2 regions of the Acetonema longum DSM 6540 genome follow, and region 2 is predicted to be linked to the other one. Evidence: riboswitches for the same ligand, from Rfam matches in the RefSeq annotation. Region 2 holds a riboswitch; the other holds the start of a gene.
What was found. A riboswitch is a leader RNA that binds a small molecule or an ion and turns the genes downstream of it on or off. The one in region 2 is predicted to bind cobalamin.
Positions count from the first base shown of each region.

Region 1: another riboswitch for cobalamin. It lies ahead of ALO_RS03780 (response regulator transcription factor); the one in region 2 lies ahead of ALO_RS21140 (sirohydrochlorin cobaltochelatase).

Region 1 is NZ_AFGF01000025.1:5,098-25,267, reverse strand. Features, by position in the region: gene ALO_RS03815 (ABC transporter ATP-binding protein) at 1-595, opposite strand, end outside; gene ALO_RS03810 (ATP-binding cassette domain-containing protein) at 588-1,463, opposite strand; gene ALO_RS03805 (ABC transporter permease) at 1,477-2,337, opposite strand; gene ALO_RS03800 (ABC transporter permease) at 2,327-3,271, opposite strand; gene ALO_RS03795 (ABC transporter substrate-binding protein) at 3,455-5,035, opposite strand; gene ALO_RS03790 (ABC transporter substrate-binding protein) at 5,069-6,631, opposite strand; gene ALO_RS03785 (HAMP domain-containing sensor histidine kinase) at 6,741-7,961, opposite strand; gene ALO_RS03780 (response regulator transcription factor) at 8,023-8,727, opposite strand; cobalamin riboswitch at 8,918-9,100, opposite strand; gene ALO_RS03775 (hypothetical protein) at 9,185-9,373, opposite strand; gene ALO_RS03770 (metal-sensing transcriptional repressor) at 9,389-9,664, opposite strand; gene ALO_RS03765 (STAS domain-containing protein) at 9,805-10,068, opposite strand; gene ALO_RS03760 (flavodoxin) at 10,135-10,560, opposite strand; gene ALO_RS03755 ((2Fe-2S) ferredoxin domain-containing protein) at 10,659-10,910, opposite strand; gene ALO_RS03750 ([FeFe] hydrogenase, group A) at 10,915-12,603, opposite strand; gene nuoF (NADH-quinone oxidoreductase subunit NuoF) at 12,608-14,482, opposite strand; gene ALO_RS03740 (NADH-quinone oxidoreductase subunit NuoE family protein) at 14,484-14,960, opposite strand; gene dsrM (sulfate reduction electron transfer complex DsrMKJOP subunit DsrM) at 15,138-16,130, opposite strand; gene dsrP (sulfate reduction electron transfer complex DsrMKJOP subunit DsrP) at 16,103-17,317, opposite strand; gene dsrO (sulfate reduction electron transfer complex DsrMKJOP subunit DsrO) at 17,444-18,193, opposite strand; gene dsrJ (sulfate reduction electron transfer complex DsrMKJOP subunit DsrJ) at 18,199-18,600, opposite strand; gene dsrK (sulfate reduction electron transfer complex DsrMKJOP subunit DsrK) at 18,593-20,170, opposite strand, start outside.
Region 2 is NZ_AFGF01000269.1:54,504-64,318, forward strand. Features, by position in the region: gene ALO_RS19570 (hypothetical protein) at 1-634, shown strand, start outside; gene ALO_RS19575 (TonB-dependent receptor domain-containing protein) at 695-4,972, shown strand; gene ALO_RS19580 (hypothetical protein) at 5,038-5,631, shown strand; cobalamin riboswitch at 5,726-5,908, shown strand; gene ALO_RS21140 (sirohydrochlorin cobaltochelatase) at 6,114-6,509, shown strand; partial or broken gene ALO_RS19590 (AAA family ATPase) at 6,787-7,169, shown strand; gene ALO_RS19595 (hypothetical protein) at 7,190-7,594, shown strand; cobalamin riboswitch at 7,747-7,930, shown strand; gene ALO_RS21850 (energy transducer TonB) at 8,403-9,212, shown strand.

The DNA.
Region 1 (20,170 bases), on a different contig from region 2:
TGGAAGGTACGTCAATAATTCGATCCGCCACTTGCTCCGCTAAATATAGATTATGGGTAATCGAAATCATTCCCATCTTTTTTTCGGCTGCGTGCCGGAGCAGAAACCGCCAGATATGCGCCTGATTCATCGCATCCAGCATTGTACTCATTTCATCAGCGATTAAAAAGCGGGTCTTTTCCCCTAATGCCCGGACCACACAAAAACGTTGCAGTTCACCGCCGGAAAGCTCATTGGGCCAGCGCTCCAACCACTGCTGCTGTATTCCCAGCTCCTGCAGAATCCTAGGATCAGATACGCCGCTTTCCGCTAAGGACAACTTCATCTTCCAGCGGGGATTCAACGCTTTTTCCGGATGCTGGTAGACCAGTTGCACCGGGCAATACCCATATTGGGGCAACGGCTTGCCCTCCCAGAGAACTTCCCCTTCCAGCGGCTGAAGATAGCCGGCGATGATTTTGGCCAGCGTACTTTTCCCGTAGCCGCTGGGACCGACTAAAGCGACGCGCTCCCCCTCCTCAATGGCCAGGCTCACGTCCTTCAGCACCCACGGGGCCGTTTCGTAACGAAAGCTTACATGATTCACTTCAATCATGGCTGCCACAGGCACACCTCATTTCTGTGCGGGAAATTTCCCAAACGGCGCAACTTGCGCCGCATTTAGGGCAGTAAGGCAATTGAAATCCGTTTTGCGGCAGAGCGCGGAAAAGAGCGCGGCTGTAAGGATGCTTTAACCCTTCCCCGTCGCCGGAAAATTCTTCCCGCTGTGCCGTCTCAATCACCGTGCCGCTGTGGAAGATAGAAATGCGGTCCGCCACATGCAAGGCCAAATCAATATCATGGGTAATCAGCAAAACGCCTTTACCCTGGTCGGCAAATTCCCTGAAATCCTGCAGCGCCTGAACGGCAATTGCTAAATCCAGACCAGGCGTCGGTTCGTCGGCAATAATCAGTTCGGCATCGGTGACCACCGCGGTTGAAATCAAAACCCGGCGCGCCATGCCGCCGGAGAGTTGAAACGGATAAAGATTTGCCGCTTGCAAATCCAGGCGATATTTCGCGAAAGCCTTCTCTTGCGCATCCCGCAGTTTTTCTCCGACAATACCCCGCACCTGTCCGCCCACCCGCATCAGGGGATCCAGATAAGCCACTGATTGGGGAATGAATGCAATCTCTTTGCCACGCAGCGCTTCCCGGTATTCCCGGTTCAATTCTTTCCCTTTGTAGGCCATGCTCCCGCCGGTCCTGGCATTGTCCGGGAGAATGCCCATGATGGCGTGAGCCAGCAAACTTTTGCCTGAACCGCTGGAGCCCACGACCGCCAGGATTTCCCCGGCGTAAACCTGCACGCTTAAATCGGAAATCACTTGGCTTGCCCGCTTTTCTAAAAAGGCATGGTAGCTTTCAAAACTTACGGATAGTCCCTGTACATCCAAAAGCACGGTCTTTTGCCCTGCAACCATTTTCGTCCCTCCCTTACTCATGCGCGCTGTAGGGGTCGATCAAGGCTTTCAAATAATCCCCGACTAAATCAAACAGCATCACAACCAGCAGCAAAGCCAAACCAGGGAAAAAAGCCAGCCACCACATCCCTGTCGCCAGATGTTTCATGGACTCGGATAAAATGATTCCAACCGCCGGCACATCCAGCGGCAGGCCGTAGCCAAGAAAAGTGATTCCCGCCTCATGCAGGATGGCATGGGGAAACAACAAAATTAACCCGACCGCATACTGGGGAAAAACATGCGGAATGATATGGCGGCCGGCCACATACCACGGACTTTTCCCCATCTTGCGGGCCACTTGTACATAATGAGCCGACCTTACCTGCATGACTTCGGCCCGGATAACCCGCGTCAAACCTGGCCAATGCGTCACTGCAACCCCTGCAATCACGCCAACCGCACCGCCGCCAAGCGAAATCGATATTAAAATCAGCAGAATCATATGCGGAATGCCCATGCAAAGATCGACCAGCCAATTCACCACAGCATCTACCTTGCCGCCAAAGACCGCCGACAAACTGCCAAGGACAAGCGCAATGACCGAGCTGACTGTTGCTGCCAGCAAACCGATCCGAATGCTCATCGAAAGCCCGGCAACGGTACGAAAAAACATATCGCGTCCTAAATAATCCGTTCCAAAAAGATGTTCACCCGAAGGGGCCAGGCGTTTCAATGCGTAATTTGGCCCGTAAGAAACCGGGTCCATCAGGATGCCCCCGAGGGTGATGGCGGTCAAAATCAGCAGGCCGGCCGCAATTGCCAAAAGGACTTTTTGCCGGTGATTGATCCCCCATTTGGCAGAAACCGCCACTGTTGCCGTATTACTTTCCATGACTGCCTCCTTCCCGGATTTGCGGATCGACAATTCCATAAATGACATTGGCCATAAAGTTGCCGGTAAATACGAAAAGAATGCTGAACGATGCAATTCCCAGCAACAAAGGAACATCGCCCTTCAAGCCTGCGACAGTCGCCGCATTGCCCAGGCCGGGATAAGAGAAAACCTTCTCGGCCAAAATCGAACCGCCAAACAGTTCACTAATGGATGCAAATTGCAGAGTAATGCCCGGCAGGGCGATATTGCGCAGCCCATGGCGCCAAATGATCTCCCGGGGCTTTTCCCCGCGGGCTTTGGCGAAAAGGATATATTCGCTCTTGAGAACATCGATTAATTTTTGGCGGGTGTGGAGCGCAATCCCGGCAACGCCGGTAACGCTCAAAGTGACTGCGGGTAAAATCAAATGATAAAGCCGGTCTGCCCAGGTAATCTCATATGACAATTTACCAATCGGGGCCCCCAGCCCCAATGGAAACCACTGCAGCTGAATGGCAAAAACCATCAGCATCAGCAAGCCCAGCCAAAACACAGGCGTTGATGCCAAAATCAAGCAAAAAGTCTTGATGCCCCGGTCCAGCCAGCTGTCTTTATTCGCCCCGGCGATAACTCCCAGTGCAAAGCCCAAAACGCCGGAAAGCACCCAGGCAAGCCCCATCAACGCAAGAGACGCCTGAAAGCGCTCGCCGATAATCTTCAGTACCGGCTGACGGTAGGTAATCGATTCCCCCATGTCTCCCTGAAAAATATGGCCTATCCAGATTATATAACGCTCAACCGGCGATTTGTTAAGGCCCCAGTATTCGGCAATGTTCTCCCTTTGCTCTTCCGATACATTGATGTCTCCTAAATACGCATCAACAGGATCGATTGGCGAAGAAACAACCAGAATGAAACTAATCAAACTCACAGCGATAAGCAGGGTAATCATTCTCACCAGCGTACTGCTCAAATAGTCAGTCAACCCTTTATTCACCCGGATTCTCCTTTCTACGCAATGTCTGTAAACGCCATAGCTCTATTATCAAAATAAAACCTGTTTATGAGGATAGCTTGCGGGCTCCTTATCCCCGTTCCCCCATCCTCATGAACAGGCATACTGAATTTCTCTTTTCTACTTCCACTCCCATTCGTGCAAATTACTCAGCACCATTGCTCCCTGAGTACGGTGGGGAGCGCCTTGTTCGCCCAGGTCCAACCCGTCGCGGACAAAAAAAACCATGCTGCTGTAAGCGATCCACCAGTAGGGATAGTCGTTAAGAACGCCATTTTTCCCGTCCCATTGAGCCAAACGCCAATTCCGGTTCGCTTCCTCTTGGGAAAGCGCCCGCAGCGCTTTTGCCGCATATTCATCGGAAGCCGGATTTCTATAGCCTGCCGGATTGCCATAGCCGGCAGCGCCAATTTGGTTGGATTCATAATAGCGATAGAATTCCAAAGGCGTGTAGCGGCCGATGATCCAGCCTGTCGGTATTCTGGGAGCATTTTTAAGCGCTTCCGATTTGGCCTCGCTTTTGGCAATAATATGAATGCCTAATTGCTTAGCGTCTTCGGCGGCCGCCACGGCTAGATTATACACCTCAAGATCACTGCTGCGGCCTGTAATGACAAATTCGGCCTTGATACCGTCTTTTTCGCGGATCCCATCACCGTCGGCATCTAGCCAGCCGGCCTCCGCTAAAATTTGGTTGGCCTCTTCCCGGCGGTTATCACTGAAAAGCGCCTCCGGGTTGGCCCACGGCAATTTCGGCGAAAATCCGGTCGCTACAGTGCCAAAGCCATTGAATGCATTTTCAATAATCCGCTTGCGGTCAATGCCGATGTTTAAAGCTTTGCGGATTGCCGGATCTGCCGTAACGCGGTTTCCGCGGACAAATCCTTTTTCATCCGTATATTCCGGCGTTGTGGGGAGATTAAATACCAGGCCGGAAATGGTCGGTATCTCGGCCAAGCGCATACCGGCAACCTTATGCTTGCCATACTCGGCGTTAATCCACAGCAGATCCAGCTTGCCCGACTGGGCGGCTGCCAGGGCCGCATCTTCATCCAGCTTAATAATCGTCACTCTTTTCAGCTTGGGCTTAGGACCATAATAATGCTCATTCGCTTCAATAATGAGTTGTTGTTCCCTTTCGAAATGAACCATTTTCCAGGGGCCGCTGCCGATGGGATTCTTGATATAGTTTTCATCGTAGCTTTTTTCCGGGACAATGCCGATCTCGCTTACATTGTACGGAAACATGGACCATGGCCTGGTTAACCGGAACACAACGGTGTTGTCGTCAATGACCGTCGTTTTTTCGATCATTGACGTATCAGCGGAGGATGGAGTGGCTTGCGCTTTCCGGAAAGTAAAAATGATATCGGAAGCTTTCAAAGGGCTGCCGTCAGAAAATTTTACCCCTTTGCGCAGATAAAAAGTATATTCCAGCCCGTCAGAACTGACTTCATATTTTTCGGCCAAATCACTTTCGATTTGATTGTGATGATTGACTTTCACCAACGAGCTGTGAAAAAGCGGCGGAAACCAGACGCCATAGCCGGCAATGGGATCATATTTTTGCGAAAGCGCTAAATCGCCAACCGATATCGTCACTTCTTCTTTTTCGTTCTGTACTGGTTCCACCCTGCCGCAGCTGACCAGCATTGGCAAAACCAGAACAATCATCCAAAAAACATTCCAGCCTTTGTTCATAACCTCACTCCACTTTCAGCCTATTTCAGGATGTTATTCCCAAAACCATTCGTTCATGTTTTCAACGATCGAAATCCCCTGACCACGCGTCGGCAGTTTTTTCAGGGAGGGAAGCTGCAGCCCTTCCCTTATCAGATAAGTCACGTCAGGACGAGCAATCCACAAATACGGCACATCCCTTTGCGCAAGCGTCTGGCCTTCCTGCCAATACCGGTTCGCTTCTTCCATGTTCTTGGCCGTCAAGGCCTTTTTGACAACGGCGTCAACTTCCGGGTTTGCATAGGATGCGGGATTGCCAATCACAGCCTTGCCGATTTGAGAAGAATCATAGTAGCGGTAAAACTCGATCGGATTGGGCTGTCCAAAAACCCAGCAAGTGGGTATGTTTCTCGCTTCCCGGCATTCTGACCATGGCGCGGATTTCGGTATAATTTTTATCCCCAGCTTTTTCGCATCTTCCGCAAGAGCAACGACAGTATTATAGCGGGCCTGATCATTGCTGCGGCCGGTAATCACAAATTCCGCCCTGAGCCCGTTCTTTTCGCGAACGCCGTCGCCGTCAGCGTCTTTCCAGCCCGCTGCTTCCAACAGCTTTTTCGCTTCTTCCACCCGATTGTCCTGAAACGTATCGCCATTGCTCCAGGGAAGCGCCGGCGCCGCGCCGTAAGCCACCTGGCCAAAACCGCTCAACGCGTTATCGATAATGGTTTGTCGGTCGATCCCGATATTCAGCGCTTTACGGATGGCAGGATCGCCCGTCACCGTATTGCCGGCTTTTTTCCCGGCGGCGTCAGTCATTTCCGGAATCGTAGGCAAATTAACTGTCAAGGCATCCATCGCCGCCATCCTGTAAAGCTTCATCCCGGCAACGTCCGTCTTGGCAAACTCAGATTCAATCAGCACCAAATCCAGCTGCCCCGATTTGGCAGCCGCCAGGGCAGCATCTTCATCCAGTTTTAAAATCGTTACTTTTTTAAACTTCGGCTTTATCCCGTAATAGTGCTCATTGGGCATGAGAATCAGCTGCTGCTCTTTGGCAAACTCCACGACTTTCCAGGCGCCGGATCCTACCGGATGATCGCCGTAATTGCTATGATAGGCATGCTTAGGCACAATTCCGACTTCACTCAGGTGGAAGACAAAAGTCGACCAGGGATACTTTAAATGAAAAACAACCGTATGCTCGTCCAATGCTTCAATGGAATCCAGCATAGTCAGGTCAGCCGCAGAGGCTTTACTTTTTGCCGTCGTGAAAGTAAAGACCACATCATCAGAGGTCAGAGGGTGCCCGTCCGCAAATTTGGCGTCGGTTCGTATTTTAAACGTGTAAATTAAGCCATCCGGACTAACCTCATAAGATGTGGCTAAATCGTTTTCCAATTGGTTGTTCGCTTTCACCTGCAACAAATGGCTGTGAAAGATATCCGGCGCCCAGACGCCATAACCCGCGGTCGGGTCATAGCCGCCAGCCACCAAATTCACTCCCGCGGAAATTGTAATCTCGTCTTTTATTATCTTTTCTGGATTTTTAGGCGATGCGCATCCCGCAATAAAAACAAGAATAAGCACCAAACTTAACAATAAAATCTTTTTCATGCTTATCTCCCCCTATTGATTAAATATAGCGTTACGACTGGCATAAGGCAATGGATGATGTCTATATTTCAGATTATTTAAGAACTATTGCAATCAGCAACCGGTTCAATCAGTTGACGGGCAATTCGATCGTCAGGGTATATACAGCTTCATCCTGCGCAATGACCAGGCTGCCCCCGTTTTGCGCCAGCAGGCTTTTACTGGTTTTTAACCCCAGACCGGTACTTGCTGTCTGACTGGCAGCAGCGCGGACAGTATTGCTGAAGCTGATATACAGTGAAGTATGATCAATAAAGGCGGAAATTGATACCACTTTTGCCGGATCAGCATATTTAATAAGATTTGAAAAAATATTGTCAAAAATTCGTTGCAGGCTGTCAATCGGAAAACTGATACTATAGTGTATATTTTCAGGCTTGGTAAATTCGGTAATAAAACCATGAAAATCAAGGAGCAGAACACCATCATAAATAAGATGCTCCAGCAAACTATGATCAATATTCGTGTTCAATCCGGCAGCGTCATCATCAGACGCAGTAACCAGATACTCAAACATATTGTCAGTCAGCTTTTTTAATTGCCAGGCCTTTTCCTGACAGGTATGCAAATACTGACGCCTTTGCTCGTCACTGAGATTTTTTTTCTGAATCATAATTTCCAGATAACCGATTAAAGCGGAAAGCGGGGTGCGGACATCATGAGATATTGCTGTGGCAAAATTGCGGTTAACCGTTTCCAGGCGCTCCTGCCGTTGGTTCTGCAGAAGCAGGGAGCGCCGCATGTTATCAATATCCCGCGCCAGTGAACCAAGCTCATCATTGCCCTTTACGGTGATGGGGAAATCCAGGTTTCCGCCCTGCATCAATTTTATTTCATGATCCAAACGGTGAATATACAAGGTCTTTTGACGAACGAAAGATAACATGATCAATAAAAATACGAAAAAAAATATTACCAGATTCATATATGTAGCAATATCTTCATAGCGATGTTTCAGAAAAGAAGTGATACTGACCATCACATCCGCATCATGAAAATGAAGCGGATAGAGCGCATCACCCGGGGGCGGCTCCGCCCCGAGGCCGCTCGCGTTGGAGTCATAGATAAGCCTGCCGTTCTGATACATGGAAATCATGGTAATCTTCCTTGAGGCCACCCATTTGTTTAACTTGTGAAAATCCAAAACAGATACATTCTCTTCCAGAATATAAGCCTGCAGCCGGGATACCTCCTCTTGCAACTGTTCTTTTACAAACTGCGGCTGCCTAAGCCTTTTTTCGATCCATATGCCTGCACCGGCCTGTAAGCAGAGAAAAAGCAAAACAGACACGAAGAAAGAAATCATGAGGCACAGAATCAACTTAACATTCAGCTGCATATAGACCGATTGTTTAAATAAGTTTATATCCTTTCCCCCAAACCGTAACAATATATTTCGGATTCTGCGGATCTTTTTCAATCTTCTGCCGTAAATTTTTGATATGCACCATAACAGTATTACTGGATGCCGGCATAAATGGTTCCTGCCAAATTGTTTCGTAAATAGTTTGAACAGAAAATACTTGATCCCGGTTCTTGGCCAATAAAACCAATAATTGATATTCTATGTGGCGCAGCAAAATATCAATCCCTGCGACCGATACTTCACCTGCTGTCGGATGTACCAGCAGCTCCCGTATCTTGATATATTCGTTAGCCTGATTCGCGCTTTTCCCCTGATATACGGCGTAGCGGCGCAACAGCGCCTGTACCCTTGCCGACAACTCTATGGAAGAAAACGGCTTTAATAAATAATCATCTCCACCACAATCAAACCCATATTTCTTATCGGCGATATGGGCTTTTGCGGTTAGAAACAAAATAGGTGCCATTGTCTTTTGGCGCATTTCCCGGCACACATCAAAGCCGGATTGATCCGGCAGCATAATATCGAGAATTATGAGATCGATATTGGGATTTAACAGCAGCAGCTTCATGGCGGCAGCGCTATCCTCTGCTTTAAGCACTGTATAGTTCATATCGCTTAGTAAAATAGAAACAATATCACGAATATCTGCATTATCGTCAACGATTAAAATTTTGATTTGCTTACCCATAATCAGCTCCTTAGTAAGTGCGGCAGAATTGTCCTGCGTCAATTTAAGCGGCGGCCATGAAATTAAAAAATGAGACCCTCCCTGCAGCAACAGGGGGAGGTCCCATTTTAGAATAATCTATCTACGAAATATTCCGATTAAAAAGCCGAGATTATTTCGATAAATTCCCTCCCTGTCTGTCGCAGGTCAAACGGTGATTGTCATGCAGGCAGTTCTCCTGGCTCTGGATCGTGGCTCTTGCCATACCTTCCCGGAACTTACGCTCCAGTGGCATATCATGGCTTTGCTCCCCATTACAGTGGCGGGACCGCGCCGGCCTTTAACCGGTCTTCCCTATTAAGCCCCGAAAGGCACCTGCACCAAATTATTTTTTTGTCTTTTCTTGCATTTTCGTTGCTATTTTAAATTTTAGCATAGGTGTTGCTTACTGTCGAGCGCGGTTGTCTTGTTTTTACTTTTATTTATGTTCTTCCATGAAAAAAGAATATATTTTTGAAACCAGCTTGGAAAATAGCTTCAACAGCATGGGAACGGCAGCTAATATTATTGGAATATAATTTACTGCTATCTTAAATAATGTACCAGAGTGAGCCAAGGCTACGGATGGAATAGCCATCAAAGCCGCAACTATCAGAAAAGCCTTCATTATCCCCCCTCCTATTTACTTAATATAGTGGTCAATCGCCTCTTGTAAATCTTTAAGAAACTTTTCTTGTTTGCCCTCATTGACCGCATGAATAAGACAGTGTTCAAGATGATCTTTCAATATGAGTTTCGCAGCATTGTCTAGAGCTTTTCGAGCCGCTGCAATCTGAAGTAATATTTCAGGGCAGTCACGGCCTTCAGCAGCCATCTGCTTAATTGATCGAACGTGTCCTTCAATTCTCGACAGTCTGTTTGTAACTTGTTTCTGATGAGCATGTGTATGATTTTGCATAAAAGGTATCCCTCCTCCAGCTCCATAATATCCCCCCGGGGAGGATATTGTCAAGGCAAAAGCGGGTAAAGAACACACTCTGCGCCTTAAAATGAAAAACAGATGCCTTGAGGCATCTGTTTTTAACATAATATTTTCTTTTAAAATTCGCCAACATGCCCTTTGGCATCTTCCAAAATGATCACACCGCCGTATTTGGCAAACCGCTCGCGAACAAAGCGCAACATAGCAAGGCCATTATGGTCAAAATTCCTCACATCGTTCATATTGAGAACAATCCGCCTGTAACCATAATACAGGTGCTCCAGCAGGCTGCTTTGTAAAAGTTCGATATGTTCCGTAAAAACATCACCGCTTATGTTAATATATACCTGCTGCGAATCCGCCTTTACCCAAATTGACATATCTTCCACTCTCCCGGCGTTTGTGGCGCAAGCGGCACTAGTATAACCATTCAGCCAGTGTGCCGGTTACTTACCCAGTGTTGCCCCTAAAGCTTTGCATTCCTGCAGCCCGTCTGCATCCGGCGTAAGCTGTATGGTCAGCCCCTCGCCGATTACATTGGCGCCGTACCCCTTCATACGGTCGGCCCATTCCCGCATCCACTGCCCGTCGCCCCAATCATAGGATCCGAATAAGGCTACGGTCTTACCGGAAAAATCCACATCCTGCAAGGAAGCTACAAATGGTTCCATGTACCCTTCTTCCAGCATCTCTGACCCCATGGAGGGGCAGCCAAAGGCTACGGCATCCGCTGCCGCCACATCCTGTTGGGTCGCGTCTTCCACTCTTAGCAGTTTTACTGTATTGCCCTGCTCCGCTCCTTCTTTTACGGCTTGCGCCATCATTTCCGTGTTGCCTGTACCGCTCCAATAGATAATTGTTACTTTCTTCACGGTAATCCCTCCTTGGTATAATGATAATGATATTCATTATCATTATACCGCATTATGAGAAATTGTAAAGACCTCTTTGATCAACAGCTATTTCTTTCTCATGGACTAGCGTAAGGCAAAATATTTTTGATAAAAAAGTCCCGCGCCGTTGATCCGGAAACACTATGGACCGCACCGTCATCGATTTGTACAGATACTGCTTCTGTGCAATGATTCAGGCAAAAAATCGCGTTAATCTCAACCTGGTCCGCCAGCCCGTATTCTTCGCGCAATTGCTGCAGGGAATTCAGCACATTATAGGAGCCTTTGATATGACAGGCGCTGCCTATGCAAACGCTGACCTTGATCATATTGTCACGCCTTTCTAACATAATCCACATGGAGCAGCCTGTGTATGTTGCCTTTCAGCAGCCCGTCATAAAGCGCCATGATGATCGGATTTTCTTCCGAGCGTTTGATGCTGCTCATTCGATCGGCCTCATACAGCCCCACGCTCCTTTTATTTCTCCCTTCCCGTCCGGCAACCGGCTGCCCGGCGCCGCAGATACAGCCGCCGGGACAGGCCATGACTTCAATAAAATCATATTTTTTTTCGCCGCTGCGAATCTTATGGATCAAGCTATCCGCGTTTTTGAGACCGCTTACGACTGCAATCCTGACCTCGCGGCCGTCAAGGACGATACTTGCTTCCTTGACTCCCTGCAGACCCCGGACGCCGGTAAAAGCGATGGCCCGCAGGGCGGAAACCGATTTATCGTCGGCAATGCGCCGGATTACCGCTTCGGTAACACCGCCCGTCACCCCGAATATCACTCCGGCGCCGCTGGCGGCGCCAAACGGCATATCCACAGCCTCCGGCTCAATTTCGGAAAAGACGATGCCGGCTTCCCGAATCATTTGGATCAGCTCTTGGGTGGTAATAACATAATCCACATAGGGAACCCCATCTTTTTTAAATTCATCCCGCGCCGCTTCATACTTCTTGGCTGTACAGGGCATGATCGCCACAACGACAACCTTACGGTGGGAATGACCGTAATGCTCTTTCATTACACTGGCGAACATCTGCATCGGCGAACGGCAGGTGGATATCTTGTACATAAGCTGAGGATAATGCAATTCAGCATACCTTACCCATGCCGGGCAACACGAGGTGAATAAGGGCAGCTTTTCCTCTTTCTGCAGCCGCGCCGTAAATTCGCCGGCTTCTTCCAGCACCGTAAGATCGGCGCCGGTCGAAGTGTCAAACACTTCGTCAAACCCGATTCTCTTCAGGGCGGCGACGATTCTGCCCATCACATTTTCCCCGTCGGCAAGGCCCAGTTCTTGCCCGATGCCGACTCTGACGGCGGGAGCTATCTGCACGACCACTTTGGTATCCTTATCGCTTATGTCCTGCCACAGCTTCACCGTATCATTTCTGACAACGATCGCCCCTGTGGGACAGACAGCCGCACATTGGCCGCACCCCACACAGTTGGTCGTGGCTATTGGTGCGTCAAACGCCGTGCTGACGCACATCTTTGAGCCACGAAAAGCAAAATCGATGGCGCCGATATTTTGTACTTCATCACACATTCTCACACAGTCGCCGCACAGGATACATTTGCTCTTGTCCCGGACAATGCAGAGTGACGAGGTATCAAGTTCAGCCTCCCCGAATGTATTGCCAAACCGTACCTGCTTTATGCCAAAACGCTGGGCCAGTTCCTGAAGCTTACATCTTCCATTTTTCTCGCAGGTGGTGCAATCGCGGCAATGACTGGACAGGAGCAACTCCAGGATCATCTTTCGGTATTTTCTAAGCCGGGGCGTATTCGTGCGCACCTCCATACCGGCCTGGGGCGGTGTGGAACAGGCGGCATGAATCTCTCCCCGGTTATCCTCCACAACGCACATGCGGCAGGCGCCATAAACCGACAATTCCGAGTAGTAGCAGAAGGTGGGGAGTTCGATTCCCGCCTTTCTGATCAAATCCAGGATATTTTTTTCACCGGCAATTTCCACCGGCAGATTATCAATAATCATAAACTCCGTGCTCACGGTGTCAGTCCTCCTTTATTGCTTTAAACGCGCATGAGTCTATACAGGCTCTGCATTTTATGCATTTCCCGGAATCGATCATAAACGGCTCCTTGATCTTGCCGGAAATAGCTCCAACCGGACACAGCTTGGCGCACTTAGAGCAGCCGCGGCATATTTCCCGGTCAATATAAATCCGTCTTAATTTCTGGCAGATCTTGGACGGACATCGCCGTTCCACCACGTGAGCTTCATATTCTTCGCGGAAATACTTGATGGTGCTGACAACCGGGAAGGCGGCGGATTTGCCGAGGCCGCACAGCGCCGTCGACGATACGGTATCAGCCAGTTCCAGGAGCATGTCGATATCCTCAGGATTCCCCTGTCCGGCAACGATGCCCTCCAGAATTTCCCGCATGCGTTTGGTTCCCTCACGGCAGGGCACACATTTGCCGCAAGATTCGTTCTGGGTAAAATTCATAAAGAATCTTGCCACCTCTACCATACAGGTATGTTCATCCATCACCACCAGCCCGCCGGACCCGATCATTGCCCCCGCTTTTTTCAGCGAATCAAAATCAAGCGGCAGGTCCAGATGCTCTTTGGTCAGACAGCCGCCGGAAGGGCCTCCTATCTGTACGGCCTTGAACTCGGCGCCGCCACGCATGCCACCGCCAATGTCAAAGATAACCTCCCGCAGTGGCGTGCCCATCGGAACCTCAATCAGTCCTGTATTCTCTATGTTCCCCGTCAGGGCAAACGCCTTGGTGCCGGGGCTTTTTTCCGGCCCTATCGCTTTATACCAACCCGCGCCGTTTTGAATAATCAATGGTACATTGGCGAAAGTTTCCACATTGTTCAGCACGGTAGGCTTGGCAAACAGTCCCTGTTCAACTGTCCGCGGCGGCTTTACCCTTGGCATGCCGCGTTTTCCTTCTATAGACGCGGTAAGGGCGCTGCCTTCACCGCAGACAAAGGCGCCGGCGCCTTTGTTGATTTTTATATTAAAATGATAGCCGGTTCCCAGAATGTTTTGACCGAGAAGCCCGAAATCCCCGGCTTGAGCAATCGCTCTCTCCAGGCGGCTGACCGCCAGGGGATACTCGGCGCGCACATATATGTACCCTTCCGAAGCGCCGCAGGCCAGGCCGGCAATCATCATCCCCTCAAGCATTCTGTGGGGATCGCCTTCCATGATGCTTCTGTCCATAAATGCACCCGGGTCGCCTTCGTCACCGTTGCAGACAATATACTTGACTGCGTCTTTTTGCCGCCTGACCTGCGACCATTTGCGGCCGGTCGGATAGCCGGCGCCGCCCCGGCCCCTTAAATTGGACTGATCGATCGCCCTGATGATGTCATCCGGGCTCATATCAAAAAGGGCTTTTTCAAACGCCTGATATCCCCCGATCGCTAAGTATTCCTCGATGGAAGTGGCGTCGATATGTCCGCAGAGGTCCAGCACCAGCCGCGTCTGCTTTTTGTAGAAGGGGATTTCTTCCTGCGTCGGATAGGTTTGCCCTTCCTTTTGATAGGCAAGCCTGTCTACCAGCCTCCCGCCTAAAATTGTCTCTGCGATGATTTCGGCGCAATCCTCCGGTCTTACCTTGATATACAGCCAGCCCTGCGGCTCTATCCGCACCAGCGGGCCCATTTCGCAAAAGCCGTGGCAACCGCTCTTTTTGACGCCCACCGCATCATTATGCGGCTCCTTTTCCAGGCTTACCGAGCACTGGATCCCTTGGTCCTCCATCAATCGGATCAATTCGGCATGGATATCCAGCGACCCGCCGGCCACACATCCCGTCCCCGCGCAAACCAGAATCTTCTTCTTTTGCGTCTCAAGCGACTTTTCATACGTGGCGCAGGCAGTTTTCAGTTCTTCCCGGTTTAAAAGCATCTCAGTTCTCCTCCTTGAACTTCGCAAGAAGCTGGCTTGCTTTGTCCGGCGTCATCGCCGGATACACCTTATCATTGACCGTAAGCACGGGCGCAAGTCCGCAGGCGCCGAGACAGGCAACCGTTTCCACCGTAAACAGCAGGTCGTCGGTGGTCACCCTGGTTTCAGAAAGGCTGAGCTCCTGTCTCAGCCTTTCCAGGATGGGAACCGACTTTCGGACGTGGCATGCCGTTCCGTCACATATTTTTATCACATACTTGCCTTTCGGTTTGAGGGAAAAGTTTTCGTAAAAAGTCGCTACACTATAGATTTTGGCTGTGCTGATTCCAAGCTTGTCTGAAAGGTAAACCAGTGCTTCCCGGGGCAGATATCTGTATTTTCCTTGCGTATCCTGCAATATCGCGATAATATTGCTCGGCTCATGTCTGTACTTCTGCAGGATTTCATCCATCTCCCTAAAATCCGTCACTTCATGCATCGCGTAACCTCCCGACAATATATTGTGAATTTTTTCTCATTTTCAGTGTATCTGATCCCACAAGTGATTGCAACTTAAATTTGTGAAAGTTTTCTCATTATTAATTTCTGATTATGAAACGATAAAACGGGTTACTCAATGTGGCTTTAACATCGAATAACCCGTTTATCCATAAAACTATTCTTTTTCCAGGGGCAGCCCAGCGCTTTTCATTTTATCCCGGAATTCATCCTCATACTCTTGATAAGTATGAACCGGCACAGGGTAATTCCAAGGATTCACGTGCCGTACCGCCCGGTTATTGTTGGCCATGTTCCGGGTCGGGCTCATAAATACGCCGCCCATGTGCATAAGTTTGCTGAAGGGAAAATACGCGATCAACAGACTGACGGCAAACAAGTGAATATAAAACAGTATCCCGATATTGCCGGGAACAGCCGGCTTAAAGGTCATCAGTCCGATCATCAGAGATTTGACGGCGGTAACGTCCACGTTGATAAAATATCGCATCAACAGTCCGCTGGCCGCGATCAGCATGAGCAAAAACAACGGCAGGTAATCGGCGGCCAGGGAAATATAGCGGACCCCCGCCATGGCCATCCGGCGAAGGAACAGGTAAGTTACCGCTGTCAGCAAGGCAATGCCGGTCAGGTATACCGCCTGGAGGTCCATCAGGAAAAATCCGTCCATGGCCTGGAGAGAAAGGACAAGCGCCGGCGCCGGGTCCATAAGAAACCGCAAATGCCGCAGCACTACGATCAGCAAAGACCAGTGAAAGACCAGGGCAGCCAGCCAAAGCCACTTTTCCCAGTGATAAACCAGCCAGCCTCCGGTTGTGATGGATGGCCGAGTGTTATGAAGCAGAGACCGGAAGCAAAGGATCTCCAGCGCCATTCTGGCAATAACACCGGCAGTGTTAAAAGGATTGTCCACAGAGGCCGGCTGAATCCAGGCAAGGGATTTTTGCTGACCGCAGGTGGTGGGAATGCGGAAAGGAACCGGCGCCTTGGCCCAGTCCAGGACCTTATAGACGAAACCGCCGATGAATAAGGTGATGGCGGCATAAGGGATAATGACGCCAAACAGATAGGTCAGTCCCAGGTATTCGACGCCGAAGAAAACGACGCATACCAAAGCTGCAATTACGATGAGAGAGAACGTGACGCCCATGTGCTTCCCTCCCTTTCCGGCCTGAGTGCATCCGGTGCCTGACTCTCATCGGCCTTTACCGCGACAACGACGCGGTAAAACAGGCTGACCGTCAGGGCGCCTATGGCCCATACCCCGGCAATAATGCCTGCTTCCGGCAATGTTGGCAGGTATTCGCTGCTCTGGCCAAAGGGATGATTGACAAATCCCCCCGGAACAAAGCTGATTCCTTTTTCGATGAGCATGGCTGCAAACACACAGACTGAAGCCAGCAAAAGAGTCTTCTCATTTTCCCGTGTACCGCGGTTGATCAGCAGAATGAGGGCCGCCAGAGACAAAACGGCGAACAGCCGCATCAGCCCCACATAGGCTGAATGGCTAGGGGAGCCGAAGAATAAATAGTCCAATGCTTCCACATGGCCGGGAACCTGGCTGTAATAGGCGGTAAAAAATTCAACCGCGACCATGAACACTGTAATGATCATGGCGTAGGTCTGGATCAGAGCCAGCCTGCGTATGGCCTGCTGTCCGGCGTCAAAACCCGCCGCCCGTTTTAGGATGAAACAAAGCAGGATCAGCAACGCCGGGCCGGTGGCAAAAGCCGACGCCAGAAATTTGGGCGCCGTCAGAGCCGTCAGCCAGAAATCCCGTCCCGGCAGGCCGGAGTAGATAAAGGCAGTTACAGTGTGAATACTAAAGGCCCAGGGAATGGAGAGATAAATCAAGGGTTTGACCCAACCTGATACCGGGGCGCCTTTATATTCCGCCTCCAGCACATTCCAGCCGGTAATCAGGTTCAAAACCAGATAGCCGTTCATATCCCAAAACAGCGGTGAAGTGGGAGTGGCGTAGATGAGGACATTGAACAGCCGGGTGGGCATGCCCATGTCGATCATCACGAACAGCAGGCACATGACCACGGCCCCCACCGCCAGGAACTCTCCTAAAACTGTAATCCTGCCAAACGCCTTTACCCCATGCAGATAATGTGGCAGGACCACCATAACGGATGATGCGGCAACCCCGACAAAAAAGGTGAACTGACCGATATACAGTCCCCAGGAAACATCCCGGCTGAGCCCGGTAATGCCCAGCCCTTCGGCGAATTGCCGCATATAGAAGTGAAAACCCATAGCGGCCGCCGCCAGCAAAAAGGCCAGCCACAGCCAATAACCCCGGCCGCAGTTGCGAAAAGCCCGTTCCAACATATCTTGCGTCCTCCCCCTAAGTGATACAAAGTATCGCGAAGCAGTAGGAAAGTAAGGCGCGTTTCGGGTAAAACCAATGATCTGCACCTGCCACAAAGCCGAAATGCGTCTACTTTCCTGGCTTCTTTACACCAGATAGAAAACATTCGGCTGCGCGCCGAGCTTTTCTTTACGCCGGATGCTGTACTTATCCTGCAGTACCTGCCGCAGGGGTGAATCCGGGTCATTGCGGTCGCCGAAAATCAGCGCCTGATGCTTGCAGGCCTCCACGCAGGCCGGCATAAGGCCTACGGCCAGCCGTTCGCTGCAAAAATTGCATTTTTCCACCACCCCTTTGGTCCGGGTGGGATAGGAACCGCGAATTTCCGCCAGATACTGGCGGGGCTCCACAAAATTGAAGCTTCTGGCGCCGTAAGGGCAGGCGGCCATACAATAGCGACAGCCGGTACAGCGGTGGTAATCCATCATGACAATGCCGTCGGCCCGCTTGAAGGTCGCCTGGGTCGGACAAACCCGGACGCAGGCGGGATTGTCGCAATGGTTGCAGAGAACTATCACCTGGCGCTGCTTGGTCTGGGCATTCATGCAGTCATGGGTTTCACCGGCAAAGGCCCGATCATATCCTTCCGGCCAGATCCATTTCACTTCATGGTTAGCGTTCGGAATCTGCGGCACATTATGCAATGAATGGCAGGCAAGCATGCAGTCGGTACAGCCTGGGCGGCATTTGCTTGTGTCCACAGCCATAGCCCAGCGTTTTGCCGCAGGCCCGGCGGTTTGGTCCCCCTGAGCCCAGCCCCGGACTAAAGGCAATGCGCCCAGACCGGCCAGGCACAGGCCGCTGAGCCGGAGGAATTCTTTGCGGCTAAGTTTCATGGAACTCATGGTTGCTCCCCCTTGGGCGCCGCATGGCAGCTCCAGCAATTAGGAGTGTCAATGCCGGCGAAACTGTGACAGGAATCGCAAAACTCCTGTTTATTGCTGTGGCAGGACAGGCAGTTTTTTTCCAGACTCATGGGATACAATCTGCCGTCTTTGGCCACATACACGGTCTGTCCCTGGCGCACGGACTGTTCTTTCCATTCCCGCAGCAGCTTCATGTGATTTTTGCGCATAAATTCGCCGTCTTCAATACACTGTTTGGCCGTCAGCTGGTTGATCGCCGGCGTATGCAGGCTCAGGACCGGCTGGGGCCGGGAACTGACGGCGTTATACCAGAAGGGCGCGGTTGCCGCCAGTACAAACAGGGCCAGGGCGATGATTACATAGCGCGCCTTATGCATCTTGCGCACCTTCCGCTCCGGCTAAAGGTTCAAACCGGAGATTCATGACCCGGTTTGCCTCGCCGGTCATCACCAGGGCATTGCCCACCAGCTCATGCAGGCTGCATACCTCCACATCAGAGACCCAATAGTTCATCAGCGGCGGCAGAGTAGCCCGGTCAATGGCGCAGATGCAGGCCAGCATGTTGACGCCATGCCGGTCCCGGACATATTGTACGGCATTGGCCCGGGGCAGTCCGCCCCGCATCCGCATCTCCATGTTTTCATCGGCGCCCAGGCCGGCGCCGCCGCCACAGCAGAAGGTTTTTTCCCGGATAGTCTCGTCAGGCATTTCATAAAAATTGCGGCAGACATTCTTCAGAATGTAGCGGGGCTCTTCCAAGAGACCTACCGACCGGGCCGGATTGCAGGAATCATGGAAAGTGACTTTCAGTGAATCGTTGCGGCTGGGGTCCAGGGTGACCTTGTTATGTTTGATCAGGTCGGCGGTAAACTCCGCCACATGAATCATTTTGGTGGACCGGGCATGTTCAAATACCGTACCGGTCACAGGCGACACAGGGGTAGACAGGAAGTCCGCCGGACCGTTCATGGTGTCCATATACTGATGAATCACCCGCCACATATGGCCGCACTCGCCGCCCAGAATCCATTTTACCCCCAGTCGCTTGGCTTCGGCGTAAATTTTGGCATTGAGACGCTGCATCATTTCATGGGAGGTAAACAAGCCGAAATTGCCGCCTTCCGAGGCATAGGTGCTCAAGGTGTAATCCAGGCCGATCTCGTGAAACAGCATCAGCTGCCCCATCAGGCCATAAGTGCCGGGATCGGCAAACACATCGCCGGAGGGCGGTACATACAGGATTTCGGCGCCTTTGCGATTGAAGGCCGGCGCAATGGTGATGCCGGTGATATCCCGGATATTCTCGGTCAGAAAATCCATGGAATCCACCAGGCCATGAGGCTGTATGCCTAAGTGGTTGCCTTTCATGTAGCAGTTGGCCACCGGCGTTGCCACCCAGTCGATATTCACCCCGATCAGGTTGAGCAGTTCCCGTCCGATCATAGTGATTTCCGCCGTGTCAATGCCATAGGGACAAAAAACCGAACATCGCCGGCATTCGGTGCACTGGTAAAAATAATAGAACCATTCTTTGATCACATCCACCGTCAGTTCCCTGGCGCCGGCCAACCGTCCCAGCAGCCTGCCGGCGGCGGTAAAATCCCGCCGGTAGACCGAGCGCAGCAATTCCGCCCGCAACACCGGCATGTTCTTGGGGTCCCCCGAGCCGATATAGAAATGGCATTTGTCGGCGCAGGCGCCGCAGCGGACGCAAATATCCATAAACAACTGTAAAGAACGGTATTTGTTCAACCTTTCCCGCAGTCCTTCCAGGATGATTTCCCGCCAATCTTCCGGCAGTTTCCAGTCCGCATCCTCGGGAGACCATTTGCGAGGATTGGCCAAACCTACGGTCTGCAGGCTTTCCGCCTTCCCGGCATACAGCCAGGTGCCCGGTTTAAAATGAACCGGAGTATCCATCCAGTTGGATTTTGGTGGTCTATGATC
Region 2 (9,815 bases):
CATTGTATGGAATCAGGCATCCCGCATTCAAAGAGTGACTCCCGCAAACCTTGCGGTAACCAATCTTGTCCGTCCAGCCAATTCTTCGGAAACTACTGCTAATGACGACAAATTCGATATCCGTTCGCTGGCGATTCTTTCCGATGGCACTGCCTATATTTTGACTGGTTCCTATAATGGATCTTTTGCTTTTTCCGGTCGTTTGTGGGTAGCTGAAATAGGTGATTTGACCGGAGATGCACTATTGTCGAATGTTGCGCAGCTACTCACGAATAATGCTAATATTTCAAACGTTTTTGGCTATTTGTGGGCGTTGTTGCCTGCTGATGACATTAGCAAAGTTTGGGGCATGCTGGGGGACAATCTTGGCATCTATGATGTAGATGGTATTGCTTCCGGTACAAGTGCAGTTTCGGCGGGTACGGCATCTGAATGGGGTGCTGCCGGCAGTCCGACATTCAACGCGATTGCGTTGGCGATGCCAGCCATTACGCGCCGCCTAAAAGCAGGGACTGCGCCTGCTTCCATCAAATCGGTGCGGGGTTTTGTACATCCGCTGCTGGTTTCCCGCGCTGGCGTGAAACCGGAAGATTTTGAAGCATTTGTTAAAGCGTATACTGCTAAAAAATATTAAGCTCTAATGCAAGGGGCGGAAACTCCGCCCCTTCTTTACCGTTTAGGAGGAAGGATTTTTTTGAGCAGAAAGCATTGTAAAAAACGCATGGCCAACGCCCTTAAGGTATGTTCGTTCGCATTTATACTTCATCCTTTTTATACAGTGTCATGTTATGCTGCTTTAGAATTAGTTGGAGAAACGGCTAATTACACAAACTGGGGCAGCGGTGGCCCGTGGAAAGTTAAAGCTATCAGCGAAAATGAGCAGATTTATACCACCTATGCTATCGCTAATCAGGGCAAAGCTATAGGACAAGCCCAATATAATGCGAATATTACGATTGACAATGGCGGCCTTTGGCGGCCTTTGGATCGTAACGGAACGGTTAATGTGAATGCCTTAACCATGCTGTCGGGTTCGACGATTGATTTTGCTTATAAATACAGTGCCGCAAATAGTTATACTGAAGCAAACGGTTATGACCCATGGTCTGTAGCCACTGCAAGCAGCACTGCTCGCATCCTAAAAATAAACAATGGAAATTTTGAAGGCAACATTAATTTCCGTATCAATCTAGGAACCAGAACTTATGACCCGTCAACTGGCGGTTATGTTGGTGCTGGTGAAACTATCGTATTGAATAATCCGACAGTTATTAATCAGGAATCATATCCGACAGTACATATTAATATTGAATATATTATGAACAAGGATTTTGGGGCAGGTAATGACAGTACTTTCTCTTGGGCAAATCAGACGGCGGCATTGCTGGAAGGTCAAGTTACTGGTGTATTTGAAATTTCTAATTCTGATACTGCGAATATGGATAAATTTGTTGTAGCAGGAGAAGCAATCAATCAAGTAGACGGAGCATTGAACAAATATATCATTACAACTGAATTGTTAGATGATGGAAGCGGAAATGAATATAACAGAAGCTATTCCGTCTACTGGAGTGCCAAGCGCCAAGGATATTTATCCCAGGGGGCTTACTCCGCCGCCAACGCGGCCCTCTCGACGCGCAACCTGTGGCGGATTGAGGACGGCCTGTTCTGGAAGCGCGGCGACGACCGGCGGTTCGTCAACCGCAGCATAGCCAAGGACGATTTCGATCGGCGGGAAGGCGTGTGGGTCAATACCTGGCGGGGGAAATATACCTATGACGGTATTCAGGATTCCACTTTCGGCCAGACCTACAGCGGCATTCAGGTCGGCTACGACAAGCTGCGGGACCGGGAACTGCTCGGCGGCAAGCTCTATACCGGGCTGTTCTTCAGCAAGATGACCTCCGGCGCCGATTTCAGCGCTCAGAATGCCGGCGGCGCGGATTACAACAGCGGCAGAGGCGATTTGGACAGCGACGGGCTCGGCGCATACATGCTCTGGGTAGGCGACAAAGGACACTATTTGGATACCACTGTGCGCTGGAGCACCATCGATAATGCCAATACCTATACCGATTCCTTCGGTGACAGCTACAAGAAGGATTTTATCGCCCAAACCTACGGCATCGGCGCCCGTTACGGCCTGCGGATCGATAAAGGGAGCGGCTGGTTTATGGAACCGCAAGTCGGCCTTTCCTACGGTGTGATGCGCTCCTTCGACTTCCGTCTGGACAACGGTCTTCGCTATCAACAAGATAAAATGGATATGCTGCTTGGCCGCGCCGGACTGTCCATCGGTAAAAGCTATGGGCAGGGCGAGCACAAAGGTGAAGCGTATCTCAAGCTGTCGGCTAACCATGACTTCATGGACGGCGGCAACGCCATGTTCTATGCCATGCAGAACAGCGCGAATCCAGACACTGCCCAGAATGTGTTGGCCTCGCAAAAGGTGGATACCCTGGCCGGCAAGGACACCTGGTATGATGTGACACTGGGTAGCAGTTTCAAGTTGAGCGGCAGCAGTGACGGCTGGCTGGAGGTCAACAGATCCTTCGGCGGCAAGGTCGATACCGACTGGCAGATCAACGGTGGCATCGCCTGGGGCTGGGGCGGCCCGTCCAAAGCCAAAAAATCGGAAGCAGTGAATGCTGCCGATCGAAGCTTGTTTACGGACACTGTAAACACCGCGGGTATCACGGCTGCAGATGCTGCTGCCGGCAAAGAGACAACCAGCAATTTGCCTGAGGGTAATGCTCCACCGCAGCAGCCGAATGCAGCCAACCGTGCTAGTAGTAATGCTGACACCGCAAACGCTGATGAAAACCCCGCGGTAGGCGGCACGAACAGTCCAGAGGCAGCCGGTGCGCTGCAGCAGGGAGATTTTGACGGGTTTACCTGGGCCCCGCTGGTCGTTGAAGCGGATCGCCCGGACTGGGAGAAAAAGCTGTCTCCGGGTACGGTATCCGTAATTGAACTACCCCAATACGAGGGTGAGCACAAGACGCTGGGCGATCTGCTGCAGACGGTGCCGGGCATCCATATCGACAAGCTCTCCGGCGGCGCCGGCCACTACACAACGGTGCGGGTGCGCGGCTCTTCGGCCAGCCAGGTCAATATCTACGTGGATGGCGTTTTAGTGAATACCGGCAGCGAACAGGCCGTTAACCTCGAAAACCTCAACATCGACAATGTCGAGCGGATCGAAGTCTACCGCGGCTACATCCCGGCCCGCTTCGCCGGCGCGGCCATGGGCGGCGCGATCAACATTGTCACGAAAAAGCCGGACAAAACTGGCGGCAAGGTCAGCTATGGCCTGCGCTCATTTGGCGGGCAGAAATTCAACCTGGAAACAACGGCTCCGATGGGTGACGGCAGTCTGCTTTTCGCGATGAATCGGGAAGAGGCCACAGGTGACTTTAAGTATTATAAACTCTATACTACTTATGCTAATGACAGTCCAACCTATCCACGAAACCGTTGGCGTCAGAATAATGGTTATGAAAACAACGATATCCTCGCCAAATGGCAGGATGACAACTGGTTTGTCAAGCTCAACTATATCAATAATTCGACCCATACGCCGCAAACCGTCGACTCCTATCTGGCGGATTTGCCGAAACAATACTGGCCGGATTCCTTTAATGATGAGCAACAGGCCATACGCAACGGCACGGTGGATACGGAAAAGACCGAGCTGTCCTTCGGCCACCGGCAAGAGACCGGCAATGTGGAATGGGGCTGGAAGCTGGGCACGGTACATCAGGACAAGCAAACGTTATGGACCAAATATGAGACCGGCAACCGGGGTTTCGTCCTTGGCACCAATACCTTTCGCAATGATTCCTATAGCGCTTCCGTTGACGGCACCTGGAAGATGGGTGAAAGTCACCTACTGGAATTTCTGACCACCGCCAGCAAGGAAACTATGAAGGTAAATTTTTCAGCCGACCAGTATTCTGATCCAGAATGGAAAGGCTATGAGCATTTGTTCCTGCCGGAATACGATATGAGCAATTACTATTTCCAAGTTCAGGATACTATGAAACTGGACGACAGAGGCAGCTTGGCTTTTACGCCGCTGGTGCGGGCGCAAAAATCGAATATCGGTATTGATGTCATGGAAGGGGAAGGCTGGCTGTACAGCTATAACCTTGGCCTTAAGAAAAAATGGAATGATCAGTGGACGACTTGGGCCACCTATGGCACCTATCACAGACTGCCAAGCTGGTATGAGGTGTTTGGCGACGGTGTCAACCTTCAGAGCAGATGGTATAGGGGCAATAGAGGCAAAGGCGAAGCTTCATGGAGTCCGGAAGTTTTTGCGGAGCACGGTAAGAATTGGGATGTATCCGTCAATCGAAACGGCCAGCTGTTCGGCGTGGACAACGACACTACCTTGACTTATTTTAATCGCAAGTCAGAAAATCTGATGACCACCGCCTTTAATCCCTTGACCGGCGCGACCTGGTACACGAACTATGGCGCCGGCGAGATTCAGGGTTTTGAGCTCAGCAATGAGATGCATTGGCAACAATTTGATTTTACTTTAAGCACGACCTGGCAGGACTCCTTGATTACCAAAGGGTTTAAGGCTTATGATAATACGAGCAATGCTGCATGGCAGGGACAGCCTTTCCCCTGGACACCGGAGTGGGCGGCCAACGCCAGGCTGGATTATCGGTTCCCCGGCGATAAACTCAGCGTCTTTGGCGAATACAACTGGACGGACAAACTAAGCTGGCTTAATAATGCCGGTACGGCTGCGTACTATGAGCCAATGGGAATATTTAATATCGGTATGAAATATAGCTTTGATAAGCAGTTCAAACTAAGTACCGGTGTTAATGATATCGCCAATCAGGGACCTAAGCAGCTCATGCGTTATTTACAGAGTGATCATTTTGACAAGGGCAATGTTGCCTATCCACAACAGGGAAGAACCTATTACATGACCGCGGAATACTCATTCTGATGGTTGCTTCGTGCGGCAGTGCTTTATTTGCTGCCACACGGACAAATCAATAAGGAGTGGCTAGGATGGATGCTAAGCGTAATTTGCTGATTCTTAAACTGGATCTTCTCGACAATATGCGGGAATTTGATACGATCCGGCAAGCGGTTGCACAGGTGGCCGCAGGCCTGGTGACAGTGAGTGCTGCCGGCTGCGAACAGCCGGAGGACGTTATTGCAGCCGTTACTGACGGCAAGCCGGACTGGGTCCACATCATTGGCCGCAGCAATGACAAGCAATTGATTTTTTCCGGCGGCAAAAAGGCGGAAAGCAAATGTGACCGCATTCAGTTGGTAAAAAATTTGCGGGGGGCAACACCGGCTCTTCAATTAATTACGCTGAACAGTAAGCTGGACAATCGGGATTTGAGGAATATGGGCCGGCTCTATGTCATGATCGGTATGGAAAATGGCTATAATCCCATAGCTTCCCGCATGTTTATGCCGCGTTTTTACGCCAATATCTGTTCAGGCATGCCACTGGCGCCTGCCGCCAAAGCCGCCATTGAAGATACTCAGCAGGAAGTGGTTCAGCACGGCGGTATACCGTCCATGTGTTTCAGCCGCATTATTGATCCGGAAACGTTTACGTTTTTGCCGAGAGAAACTGTCATGAATTAGCAGCGGGCTGGTCGCCTGGCAGCAGCTATAAACATAACAGGCCCAGGGTTTGAGGATTGACCGCTGTGCCCCGGTATGTTAGGATAAAGCTGATAACCGAATATTCGGGATAGGTGTCCGCAAGGACTTAATAGGGAAGTTTGGTGCAAAGCCAGCACGGTCCCGCCACTGTAACGGGGAGCGATCCTGCGAAAACGCCACTGGAGCGTGGGCTCTGGGAAGGTGCAGGGGTGCTATGAACCGGAGTCAGGAGAACTGCCTGTCTGACAATCACCGCTACAGACCTACGAGCGATAGGAAGGGGATTAGCGACGCAATTTTTGCCGGTTGTTTTCGGCCGGGGCCGGGATATGGGTTCAGTATTTGCGTAAGGCGGCCTTTCCTGCGCGGTTCAGGGAGGGCCGCCTGTTTGTTTTTTGCCGCTGTTGCGGCTATCGCTCCTTGCCTGTCTGTTTCCCAATAACTTTGAGAGGGATGATGCTTTGGAGAAGACAGAAAAAACCGCTTTTTTGATGGTGGGTATAGGCTCCACCTACCAGGAAGCCCGCCGCTTGGCGATGAACGGTATGGATCATAGAATCCGGGCGGAGTTTCCTGACTATGAGGTGCGTCAAGCCTTCGCGTCCCGCGCCCTGATCGAAAAATTGGCGGAACACGACGGGATTCAGGTGGATAATGAGAAACAGGCCTTAGAACGCCTGCGGCAAGAAGGGTTTACCGAGGTAATCGTGCAGCCTTTTCAGATATTTGCCGGCGAAGAATATGAAGCCATCAGAAAAATAGTCCGGCTGCATGCAGCGGAAAACGGCTTTGGCAAAACCGAAATCCTGCCTTGTGTGACTGTGTGGGTGAAGCAGGAGCCCCAAATAATCAATTAGGAGACCGTTGAAAAAGGCCTATCTGCGTCACTTCATTCTCCTGCGGGCGTTCGACGCACCTTCCGAACGTACAGTCTCGCGCCCGTCCTCGTCGCGCTATCAGAATGTGACTTTTCGGGAAAAGGGTAATAGCGGCTGTTTTCTCATAAGCCGAAAAATCACCTAAATTCTTCAGTATGACAACGCAGGCGTTGCTTTTACCTAGCATCTGGACCTTTTTGAACGATCCCAGATTCGAGGCCACAGATGGGCTTTTCCGATCAGAAAGGAAGCGATCATGAAAAAAATTGCTTTTTACGGTAAGGGCGGCATCGGCAAATCGACGACTGCGGCAAATGTGTCGGCGGCGCTGGCGGAAAAAGGCTATCCGGTCTGCCAGATCGGCTGCGATCCCAAGAACGACTCTACCCGGCTGCTGCTGGGCAGGACCTGTATGCAGATGGTGCTGGATATGGTCAGAAAACATGCTTTGCCGGCGTGAAATGCGTGGAAGCCGGCGGCCCGGAACCGGGGGTAGGGTGCGCCGGCCGCGGCATTATCGTTGCTCTGGAGAAGTTGAAAGAACTGAAGGCGATACAGGATGAGCAGACTGTCCTCTACGATGTGCTGGGAGATGTGGTCTGCGGCGGCTTTGCTGTGCCGATCCGGGAAGGCTACGCCTGCAGCGGCAATGGGGCGAATTGTGTCTTGAGCGCACCCTGATTGTCGCGCCTTCTTCCATCGCATTGGGGCTGGCCCAGGTCCTTGCCGCCGAGTGGGCCGCCTCGGGTTCCATTACCTTTGTGTTGCAGGACGGGATGTCGTCTTACCCTGTCCCCCAGAGCTTGGGTACCGTTTGGAACGGACAAACCGACGGCCGGGCTGTCGAACAGTATCTGGACGAAATGACGGCAGGACTGCTCCTGTCCAGCGGCAACGAAAAGGCTATTTTGCAGCAGCGGGCACCGACGGTGCTTAGTCAGACCATCGCCATGCCTGTCTATGACGAAGTCATTTTGACCGATCTGCCGTTTATGGGCCTGCGCGGCGCTTGCCATATGACCGAGCGGCTGTGGAATCAGTATATGGGTTTTTGCCGGCGCTAGAGGTGAAGGAATGTTGAATTAATATGCAGTCGGTATGTTTTTCATTTTCTGAATTCGGACGGTATGAGATTAGAAATAAGAATCAAAAGACCGGATTAATTGCGATTTGACAGCTTGACAGAATTGTCATTCTTTGCTACAATAAAACAAAATTGAATAGTAATGAGATAGGTGCCCGTAAGGGCTTAATAGGGAAGTCCGGTGTAATGCCGGCGCGGTCCCGCCACTGTAATGGGGAGCAAACCCAGAAAAGTGCCACTGAGACTTTGTGTCTTGGGAAGGTGTGGGTGAGCAAAGAACCAGAGCCAGGAGAACTGCCTGTCTAACAGTCACCGTTTTTTTTACCCACGAGCGATGGGGAGGGGATTATGGAGTAATCTACCTTCCCGGCTATTTTGGCCGGGATTGTCTGTTTCAATGGATTTCTCCGCTAACAAGTCCCTTTCTGTATGCTTTTGCGGGAAGGGACTTTTATAATTTTCGTCGAAAGGTTTCCACGCTATTTTGGCTGGCGAGGAAAATTAGCCATATCTTAAATCCCTTATTGTTGTTGTATGGTGCGTTCGGCAGACGCACTGCCGTCCCCGCATGGGGACTTCCTTTTTTTTATATTTGCCCTCTGCTGTCACAAATTCCTTGGGAGCGGCCTATTATCATTTGCAGGAATTGTCCCACGATCATATTATCCGGATTATTAAAACGATGGAATGATCCCTCGTACCGCCGCAGTCTATCCGGCGGCAATATGAGATAAAATAAAGCAGCGGATTGGCGCCGGCTTACCGGCCGACACCCGGGGAGGTATCTGATGATTGCGGTGGAAAAAACAGACTGGGGCAAAGCGTTGACGATTTCTTTAGTGATCCATATCACCCTGCTGCTTGGCTTTGGCTTGATCATCGTCATGGCTCCGGAACAGTATATCGAATTGGAATTAGGCGGAGGCGGCGGCGGAGGAGGCAGCGGCGGCGGCAACGATGAAATAGCCGTGTTTGCCGCCGATACATCTGCTGCGGATACTTCGGCTGCATCGATTCCTTCTGTCCCTGAGACCCCCTCCACTTACCAGGAACAAGAAGAAGCGGTTGAAAGCGTTGAGGAGAATATTTCGCAGCACCCGGAACAACCGCAACAGCCGAAAGAACCGCCGGCAAACGCCGTTTTTGCCGCTAAAAGGGATGATGATGCCAAACCTATGGATAAAAGTTCTGGCTCGGGTTCAGGCTTGGGAACCGGCTCCGGTTCCGGTGTGGGCTCGGGTTCTGGGTCGGGCTCCGGTTCCGGTGTAGGATCGGGTGCGGGTTCAGGGATTGGTCCGGGTTCCGGCCCAGGGTCCGGTGACTCGACTGCTCCCCGCATTTTGGCAGAGATCAAACCCTCCTATCCATTGGAGGCAAGAAAAGCGGGATGGGAAGGAACGGTTGTTTTGAGAATCCAAATTATGGAGAATGGCGCTCCGGGACAGGTAACTGTCTATCGGTCCAGCGGCTATGATCTGTTGGATGAGGCGGCTATATCGGCTGTACGGCAATGGCGTTTTGTGCCGGCGAAAAATCGGTTTGGCCAGGTTATCCGATGTTCTACTACTCTGCCGGTGATTTTCAAGTTGCGGGCGTGATTCGGGTTGCTCCACAAATATCGCTCCGCAGTGATTCACGCTCAAGAGGCCTTAAAAACGGCAAAGCTTCCAAAAAAGTCCATCGTATTTTTTAGGACTTTGGGACACTGCCACGGCAAACTGCGGCAGTCTTTTATTGATAACCCCAGATATATACGCGTGTTAGCCGTCGATTTCCGGAATCCGCCCGTTTATGGCGGATTTTGGTTTTGGGTTTCACTGACCAGCGTTGTCAGGCGCATGGAGAGATTCGGCGTTAGCAAAGAGAAGTTATATCAGGCTTATTTGCAGGCCTCCTATCGACCTGTTGGCAAAAGAATTTGTTGAGTGGGGAATGGTGCTTTTCCCAGCAGGATAGGCTTCCGGTCCTCATCAGGCATATCGTTTAACTCCAGCCGCTCACTCATGCCAGCTATGCCCTGAGGTCAATCGGTCCGGCGGCGAGCCTGCCACACTTGCTTTACTGATATTGGTATTGTATGTCCTGATTCTCTCTGCGACTGACGTTTGGACTATGGAGAAAGTAAAACAGGAATATTTCTTTAAAAGGTAAGCCTCAGCCGGCAGGAATCTTTATTAAACTGCAGAATCAAATTATAATGA